3 regions of the Vagococcus sp. genome follow, and region 1 is predicted to be linked to each of the others. Evidence: predicted binding sites of a transcription regulator. Region 1 holds the regulator's gene; each other region holds the start of a gene.
The links. Region 1 encodes LexA, which represses DNA repair genes until DNA is damaged. Its sites were predicted from a motif close to CNAACANNTGTTNG; they were not measured.
Positions count from the first base shown of each region.

Region 1 (3,293 bases):
CAAATAAAGCATGTTTAACATCGTATCCTGCACGCATTGCCGCAGAAGCGTCACTACCATAGTAAGGATAAATATCTAATTGATATGGAATTTTATTTGATTGGCACAAATCAACAAGGTGACGTCGTAGACCTAAGTGATAAGGACCACTTCCATCTTTAACACACAGACTAACACTGAATTCATCTGTTTGTTGATCATCCCCCATGGCTCCCATGTCAACAGCAACGTATTCAACGACACGGTCGTCAATATTTGAATTACCTCCATAACCAATTTCTTCATTATTTGAGAAGAAGAAATGAGTCGTTACTGGTAATTCTTGCTGTTTATTTTGGATTAAAAATTGTAAGAGTATAGCAGCTGAAACTTTATCGTCAAGGTGACGAGATTTTAGAAAACCACTAGTCGTAAGTTCAGTTCGTGGATTAAAGCTAATAAAATCACCGACTTGAATACCAAGTTGTTTGGTTTCTTCTGCATTTTTAGTTTTTTCATCCAGACGAATTTCGATGTTTTCTTGATTTCTCTCCGCAGTTCCAGCATCTTTATAGACGTGGACACTTGTTTGATGCATTAAAATTGTTCCGGAAATTTTTTGACCAGATTGAGTTTCAATCGTACAGTATTCTCCTTCAATCGCATTAAAGCGAAAACCGCCAATTAAATCAATTTTTAGTCGTCCATTTGGTTTGATTGCTCTGACCATCGCACCAAGAGTATCAACATGGGCGGTAATAAATCGGTGGTGGTGATCATTTTTCCCGGGAACACTAACGAGCAGTGCTCCTTTATTCGTGAGTTGACTTGTCAGGTTGTGTTCTGCTAGCAAATCTTGAATGAATTCGATGATTTCATAAGTATTACCTGTTGGTGAAGGGATGCTGGTTAATTTTTGGATGAGCTCTATTGTTGTTGGCATAAAAAAACTCCTTTACTTTCATATAAGATAAGAGTAAGGGAGTTTTTAGACTTTAGCAAGAATAAGTTTAATAGGGATGTTTGTGATAGTTTTGAAGGTAAGATTTTTCATCCCAAATCATTAACCAAACAAAAACAAGGGGAATTAAAACAGCAAGTGCAATCTTCCAACCTAAAGAACCTAAAACAATCCCAATTGTTAATACAATTAATAGTAATGCCGTTAACCTAACCATTTGCATAAAAAATTCCTCCTAATAAAATAAATTAATGATTGTTGCGAATGTATGTTCGTTTTTTTATTAAAAAATATAAAGCACGAATGGCTTTATATTTGACTACGATAAAGACTGATTACTTTTCCTAGAATACTAACTTCGTCCAAAATAATAAGTTCCATCGTATCGTTTTCAGGTTGTAATCGGTAATAAGTTTTTTCTTTGAAGAACCGTTTGCAAGTCGCTTCATTTTCATTAGTCATTGCGATAATGATATCTCCATTGTTCGCAGAAGCTTGCTTTCTAACAATCACATGGTCCCCATCAAAAATCCCGGCGTTAATCATACTTTCACCTCGAATAGTAAGCATGAAAAGACTGTTTTCCTCATACTTAAGATGCGGAGGAATAGGAAAGAAGTCTGAAGCATCCTCTACAGCTAAGATAGGCTCTCCAGCAGTGACGACTCCTAATAACGGAATGGTTTTGGGTCTAACGCCAATTAAAGTTAAAGCTTCCTGCGTTAACTCGATGGCACGAGGCTTCGTTGCATCTCTTAAAATTAACCCTTTTTTTTCTAGGCGTGATAAATGACCATGAACAGTCGAGGTTGAAGACAAGTTGACTGCCTCGCCAATTTCTCGAACGGTAGGTGGATATCCTCGATCATTGAGGTGTTGATAAATACAGCTTATTATCTCTAATTGTCTAGAGGTCTGTTTTTTTGTCATAGCTTTCCCTCGCTTATTGTTTCTTTTTATTTATCATAGCATAACCTTGATGATTAATCAAACGTCTGTTCGCCTGGTAAATCAATTGTTTTTTTTAAAAGATTAGGCTATTCTAGTGAGGAAGATAAAATTTAAGGAGGAAATAAAATGTTATCACATGATAAATTAAGTCGCATCAATGAGTTGGCCAAGAAAGCCAAGACAAGTGAAGGTTTAACACTTGCAGAACAGGATGAGCAAAAAAAGTTAAGAGAAGAATATCTTTTTCATTTTAGAAAGGGAATGCGTCATCATATAGAAGGAATGAAAGTAGTTGATGAAGAAGGAACAGACGTGACACCAGAGAAACTAAAACAAATTCAGAAAGATAAAGGAATTCACGATCGCTAAAAAGAAAAAAATTACGATGAAAAGCCTTGCAAAAAGTGATTAAAATGGTTAGAATGTGGATAAAGGTAAAAAAAACCTAAATAATAGGAGGCTTTTGTATGTTCGATAAAACAGATCAATTAGGTGTTAATACTATCCGTACGTTAAGTTTAGATATGATTCAAAAGGCAAATTCTGGTCACCCTGGTTTACCAATGGGCGCAGCTCCAATGGCTTATGCATTGTGGACAAAGCATTTAAAGGTAAATCCAACAACGGGAACTAACTGGGTTGATCGTGACCGCTTTATCCTTTCAGCAGGACATGGTTCAAGTATGTTATATAGCTTGCTACATTTAGCGGGTTATAACCTACCAATGTCTGAATTGAAAAATTTCCGTCAATGGAACAGTTTAACTCCTGGACATCCTGAAGTAGGACATACAGATGGTGTTGAAGCAACAACTGGTCCTTTAGGGCAAGGAATTGCAATGAGTGTCGGTTTTGCGATGGCAGAAGCACATCTTGCAGCCACTTATAACAAAGATAAATTTAAAATTGTTGATCACTATACTTATGCATTATGTGGTGATGGTGATTTGATGGAAGGTATTTCTCAAGAAGCGATTAGTTTAGCAGGACATTTAAAATTAGATAAATTAATCGTTCTCTATGATTCAAATGATATTTCCTTAGATGGCCCGTTAGATAAGTCATTTAGTGAAGATGTTAAAGGACGTTTCGAAGCAACAGGTTGGCAACATCTTTTAATTAAAGATGGTAATGACTTAGTAGCAATTTCTGAAGCAATTGAAACAGCTAAAGCTGAAACAGGCAAACCAACTATTATTGAAATAAAAACAGTGATTGGTTTTGGAGCTCCAAATGAAGGAACGAATAAAGTTCACGGAGCGCCTCTTGGAGCAGAAGGCATCAAGCATGCTAAAGAGGTATATGGTTGGGACTATCCAGACTTTACCGTGCCAGAAGAAGTAGCGCAACGCTTCCATGAAACGATGGTAGCGAAGGGTGAAAATGCAGAAAGTGAATGGAA
Region 1 is NZ_JBQEIL010000004.1:122,226-125,518, forward strand. Features, by position in the region: gene ACTJFD_RS05465 (M42 family metallopeptidase) at 1-922, opposite strand, end outside; gene ACTJFD_RS05470 (hypothetical protein) at 990-1,163, opposite strand; gene lexA (transcriptional repressor LexA) at 1,250-1,870, opposite strand; gene ACTJFD_RS05480 (DUF896 family protein) at 2,018-2,260, shown strand; gene tkt (transketolase) at 2,359-3,293, shown strand, end outside.

Region 2 (3,293 bases), on a different contig from region 1:
TCTAAGACATGTCCTTTTTCTTGACGGCTCATCTTTTGGTACTGTTCAACAATTGAATTTCCATCTGTATCTTCAGCTAGTTTAGAAATACTAATTAAATCTCGAATATCTTTAATAATAGTTTGAGGAACAATACCATGTTCTTCGTTATATGCCGCTTGAATTTCACGACGACGTTGCGTTTCATTAATTGCTCGTTGCATCGAATCCGTCATTTTATCCGCATACATAATGACTTTACCTTCTGAGTTTCGAGCCGCCCGACCAATGGATTGGACAAGCGAACGTTCACTTCTTAAGAAACCTTCTTTATCCGCATCCAAAATAGCAACTAATGAAACTTCAGGAACATCGAGTCCTTCCCGTAATAAATTAATTCCAATCAAAACGTCAAAAACACCTAACCTTAAATCACGGATAATTTCAGTTCGCTCTAGTGTTTTAATATCACTATGTAAATACTTCACCTTTAAGCCAAGTTCTTTAAAATAATCCGTCAAATCTTCAGACATTTTTTTGGTTAACGTTGTGATGAAAACACGTTCATTGCGGTCTGTTCGTAAATTAATTTCTCCAACCAAATCATCAATTTGCCCCATAATTGGTCTCACTTCAATCGTTGGATCAAGTAATCCGGTCGGACGAATAATTTGCTCGATAACCTCAGGGGTTTGCTCAAGCTCATAAGGACCAGGGGTTGCTGAAACATAAAGAATTTGATTAACATGAGCTTCGAACTCTTCCAATCGTAACGGGCGATTATCTAAAGCGCTCGGCAATCGAAAGCCATAATCAACTAGCATCTGCTTACGTGCTTTATCGCCATTATACATCCCTCTTATTTGTGGCATGGTTACATGAGATTCATCTACCATTATAAGAAATTCATCAGGAAAAAAATCAATTAAAGTATAAGGTGAGTCACCCGGAGAACGACCATCCATATGACGGGAATAATTCTCAATTCCTGAACAATACCCCATTTCTCGCATCATTTCGATATCATAATTGGTTCGTTGTTCTAAACGTTGCGCTTCCAACAATTGTTCGTTTTCTCTTAATTCTTTTAAGCGCTCTGCCAATTCTTTTTGGATTTTTTGGATTGAATCTTCCATCTGATCATCATTCGTTACAAAGTGAGTTGCAGGAAATATAGCGACATGTTCACGATCTGCAATTACTTCTCCTGTCAAAGCTTCAACTTCTCGAATTCGGTCTATTTCATCGCCAAAAAATTCAACACGTAGTGCATGCTCATCCCTTGAAGCTGGAAATATTTCAATCACATCACCACGAACACGAAATCGTCCACGTTGAAAATCAATATCATTCCGATCAAATTGAATATCGACTAATTTACGTAAAAGTTCTTCTCGACTTATTTCCATACCTTCTCTTAACGACAACACTTGGTCTTGATATTCTTTTGGATCACCCAAACCGTAAATACAAGATACAGAGGCCACCACAATCACGTCATTACGTTCAAGTAACGAACTGGTAGCTGAATGTCGCAATTTGTCTATTTCATCATTGACACTGGCATCTTTTTCAATATAGGTATCACTTGACGGAACATAAGCTTCCGGTTGATAGTAATCATAATAACTAACAAAGTATTCCACGGCATTGTTGGGAAAGAACTCTTTAAATTCACTATACAGTTGACCAGCTAATGTTTTATTATGTGCAATAATTAATGTCGGCTTATTAACTTCTTTTATCACATTTGACATTGTAAATGTCTTACCAGAGCCTGTAACACCTAATAAAATTTGAGCTTTTTCATGCTTTTCAATATTATTCACTAATTGTTTAATTGCTTCTGGCTGATCTCCGGCTGGTTCATATTTTGATACCAACTCAAAGACACGTGAATTATCTTTTTCTATCAATCGTACCACTCCTTGCCCTCTCAGATTAATGTCTTTATTTTATCATAGCGAACATATTTTCGCCATCATAAGTTATTACGCTTTTTAATAGCAATTCTATGATTTAACTTTAATTTTTCTAAAAAAAGAGTACAATGAGAGTATCATTAAAATTTAGAAAGGTTGTTATCTATGAGTAAAAGTATTTCATTTGAACAAATCAAACAATTTGATGAGCAATTTAAAACAAGTCAAAACCATTTAAATACACAGCATGCTGTCATGAAAACTGGTATTTTAGCAGCTTCTGCAAACCAAACGGCAGTGATTGAGAATACACCTGTTTTTTCAATCGACCTAGAAACAGGTAAAGTAGCTAACCAAAAACAAAGTGGACGTTGTTGGATGTTCGCGGCCCTCAATACATTTCGTCATTCAATCCAACATGAATTTAATATTAAAAATTTTGAATTATCTCAAAACTTCACTTTCTTCTGGGATAAATTTGAAAAAGCGAACTATTTTTATGAAAATATTTTAAAAACAGCGAACGAACCACTCACCAGTCGTAAAGTCGCTTTTCTATTACAAACACCGCAACAAGATGGTGGTCAATGGGACATGTTAGTCGCTATCATCCAAAAATATGGTATCGTTCCTAAAAGTGTGATGCCGGAATCATTCAATAGTTCAATGAGTCGTGAACTAAATACCTATTTAAATAAAAAACTAAGAAAAGATGCGGTTACTTTGCGTCAACTTGTTGCTGACCAAACCGATGAAACAACGATTCAAATCACTAAAAATAAAATGCTAAGTGATATTTACCAATTGCTTTCTATGACTTTAAGAACTCCACCTGAAACATTTGATTTTTCATATCGTGATAATGATGAAAAATTTCATGCTCATCAAAATTTAACACCTCAAAAATTCTATCAAGAGTTTGTTGGGCAAAATTTAGATGAATATATTAGTATTATCAACGCACCTACCGCTGATAAACCTTATAATCAATTGTACACAGTTGAAATGTTAGGAAATGTGATTGGTGGAAAAGAAGTCTGTCACTTAAATGTTGATATCAAAACATTTAAAGAGTTAGCAATCGCACAACTTAAAGCAGACGAGTCAGTATGGTACGGTTGTGATGTCGGACAATCCTCTATTCGTGATTCTGGTATTATGGCTACGAATGCTTACGCAGTCAATCAAGTCTTAGATATTGATTTTTCAATGACTAAAGCAGAACGTTTGGATTATGGTGAAAGTCTAATGACTCACGCTATGGTTTTAACTGGCGTGAATCTCGTTGATGGCCAACCAACTAAGTGGAAAGTAGAAAATAGCTGGGGCGAAAAAGTTGGCACAAAAGGCTATTTTGTCATGAGCGATGATTGGCTAAACGAATACACTTAT
Region 2 is NZ_JBQEIL010000011.1:32,317-35,609, reverse strand. Features, by position in the region: gene uvrB (excinuclease ABC subunit UvrB) at 1-1,895, opposite strand, end outside; gene ACTJFD_RS10115 (C1 family peptidase) at 2,067-3,293, shown strand, end outside.
Region 2: uvrB (excinuclease ABC subunit UvrB) is a predicted target of LexA. The motif match lies at 1,944-1,957, and genes of this name have one in related genera.

Region 3 (3,293 bases), on a different contig from region 1:
TATATAGTTTATCCCCTTCTACTGTGATTTGTTCTAAGTATGGTGGTGCTTTTATTCTCAAAACAGTATCTTTATCTAAATATTTTCTTTCTTTTTGATTGATATCGAAAACTAATATTTCTGAATCTCTCATACCATAAGATTGTGATAGCAGCATCCAGTTTTTATAAAAGGTAATCCCTTGAATACCATGCCCTACTTTCGTGAAGTATTCAGGGCGTAATAAGTCATCTTTTGTAGTTAGTAAGGTTCGATGCTTAAGTTCTTTGATTAAGGTCCCTTCTGCATCGATATCGTACTCATCCAGACCACCTTCATGCTCTTTAGAGAAATACCCAATATAGAGCTTATCGTCGTAATAGGCGATGTAAGAAGCCCGTTTTATATTATCTAACGCAATGTTTTGACTATACTTAATCGGTTGCTTCTGTCTATTAAAATCATAAGCTTCTAGTTCTTCCAGAGTGAAGGCTGCAACGGCAGCTTTTTTATCTTTTGTAATTGAACAAACCCAAATATTTTGATGCTTAGAATCGTAGGCTATTCCTCCAACATGTGGGTTACCTTCTAAAACGACTGTCTTAATAAATTGATGCGTTTTTCTATCCATTACATAAATGACCGAATTATGCTGTTTATCATGGCTATAAGCAGATAATAAGAGATAGTCTTCAGTTAGTGTGATTCCTTGAGGATCCATTGAATAACTAGTACTAACTTTATTTTCTTTATTTAAAGCGAGTGTCCGTGTTTTAATAAGGCCAGGTAAAATATAAGTACCGTCTTCCTTTTCAGTACTACTCTTAAAGTTAGCTGCGTTATAGAGGATGTCATAATTTTCTAAATGTTCTTCTTGTTCTTTAAGAGTGTAAAGTGTCGGGGTGATATTCGTACCATTTTTTATTTTTATCTTTTTCACTTCATCGTTACCGCAACTAACTAAAATAAATGTTGCAGCACATATCAATAGAAGTTTTATTAACCTTTTCATTGGTATACCTCCTTTTATTTTTGTAATTGTCGCCATTTTACTTCTAAGATAATTCTAAAAATAATTAAATAAAGGATGAAAAACAAGCCAATTACTGAATCAGAAAGAGTAAAAGGTATAAAGTAACTTATAAAAAGGACACATAAAGCAATTAATCCGAGGAGTAGTAAGTACTTCCCTCTGAAGCGATTACTAAAAGCTAAATATTGTTTTTTATTTTGTCTAAACAAATAAGTGATATCATTCCAAGGAACATCAGGTGTCCAAATGGCTAAACTACTAATGATCCCAAGTAATGCAATGCTTATTAACATAAAAGTCATGAGAGCACTCCTTAATTTTTACATTTTTTATTCTAATCATTCTTAAGTTTATCATATTATTAGAAATAAAAAAAACAAACCTATATTGACAAATTGGTATAGGCATATTATACTCTATTAAAGCGAACTTATGTTCGTTTTAATAGAAAGGTTGTGTTGTTTTGAGAAATCAAAGTGTTTATAATCGGTTGACTGAAGAATTAACGACTCTTCCTTGGTTCGTTCATGAATATGTTCAATCAAAAAGCATTATCCCCTACTCTATAGTGACATTATATGAATATTCAAAAGAGTATCGTCGTTTTTTCGATTGGTTGTATCGTGAAAAATTAGTCTCTTCTCCCCCACATAAATTAGAAATTATAGATTTAGAAAAACTAAAAAAAGAAGAATTTGATTTATATAAATCACATCTATTACATTCAGTTAAGGTAGGTACTGTTAACGATGGACGTGTTCGTTCTTTTGTGACCATTCAGAGAACATTAACAGCGCTCCGTTCTCTTTTTCGATATTTGGCTGAACAAACAGAAGATAAAAATCAACAACCTTACCTTAGTCAAAATGTCATGATGAAAGTTGAAAATGTTAAAACCGGTAAGACATTGCAGGAACGTTCTAGAGCAATCGAAAAAAAATTATTACTCGATGATGATGCGATTAATTTTTTAAAATTTATTGAAAATGACTACCAAAAATTATTAAAAAGTCATCAAGCATTAGCAGCTTTTAATCGGAATAAAATTAGAGATTTAGCAATCAATGCTTTATTTCTTGGTACGGGGATGCGTTTATCTGAGTTAGTGAATTTACAAATGAGTGACCTTGACTTATATAATATGGAGGTCTCTGTTATTCGAAAAGGTGGTTATCAAGATACTTGTTATATCTCTTCTTTATTTATTGATTATATCAATGACTATATCGAATCGAGGAAAATACTTTATCAACCAGATAATGCTGAAAAAGCTTTATTTTTAACGACCTATCGAGGTGCTGCTAAGCGAATTGATCAGTCAACAGTTGAAAAAATGGTTGCTAAATATAGTACCCATTTTAAAGTACGTTTAACTCCTCATAAATTACGTCATACAGTAGGGACTCAACTATATAAAAATACCAATAGCTTATTAACGGTTTCTCATCAATTAGGTCAGACGGGAACATCTGCAACAGCTATCTATACTCACATTGTTGATAAAGAACAAAGAAATGCAATCAATGACCTGTGGCTTTAAAAAAAGAGCGTTTGAAGTTTAAGTAAGACTTCAAACGCTCTTTTGGTTAGTTAAATTTAATCACTTGATATTTTCTGTCATAAATTGTTTCGTTTTTTTAGATATTTTTTTGGTTTGTTTGTGATGTAAATAGTGGGAACCTTCTAACTCAATAACTTCGCCATATTTTAAGCTTTTAATTTGATCTTGATGGAGCTCTAACCAATTTTTCATTGTGTTATCATTATGGGCAACGAACAATAAAACAGGCATGTTAACAGGATATTTTAACCCTTTTGAATCTGGAAAGCTATGATCTAATTCTTTTAATTCTTCTTTCATATTTTGACTATTGATATTTTTCATTGTTAAAAGTTTTAATTGCTGAAAATCAGGATTTTCTTTAGAAGTACCCAAACTTTTAATCGGGTTTAAATTAATAATGGTTCGAAAAACACCTGCTTGTTTTAAAAAGTCTAAAAAGCGTAAGTCTACCCCTGGCCACGGTTGTTCAGGTGTGCTCGAATCAATCCCAATGAAACCTGTCATTTCATCGGCATATTTTTGAGCATAATTAACCCCATATAATCCAGTAATAGAATGTCCCATCACTGTATATTTTTTTATATTTAATTGTTCTACAACGGCGTGAATTTCTTCAACGATGTTACTAACTGTCCGCTCGCGTTTTGTTTGAGTGCTCAAACCATAGCCGAAGGGTTCAATTGTAATGACGCGATAGTCTTTAGCTAAATTTTTGAT
Region 3 is NZ_JBQEIL010000006.1:59,920-63,212, forward strand. Features, by position in the region: gene ACTJFD_RS07355 (YncE family protein) at 1-991, opposite strand, end outside; gene ACTJFD_RS07360 (hypothetical protein) at 1,006-1,314, opposite strand; gene xerS (tyrosine recombinase XerS) at 1,476-2,552, shown strand; gene ACTJFD_RS07370 (alpha/beta fold hydrolase) at 2,613-3,293, opposite strand, start outside.
Region 3: xerS (tyrosine recombinase XerS) is a predicted target of LexA. The motif match lies at 1,438-1,451, and genes of this name have one in related genera.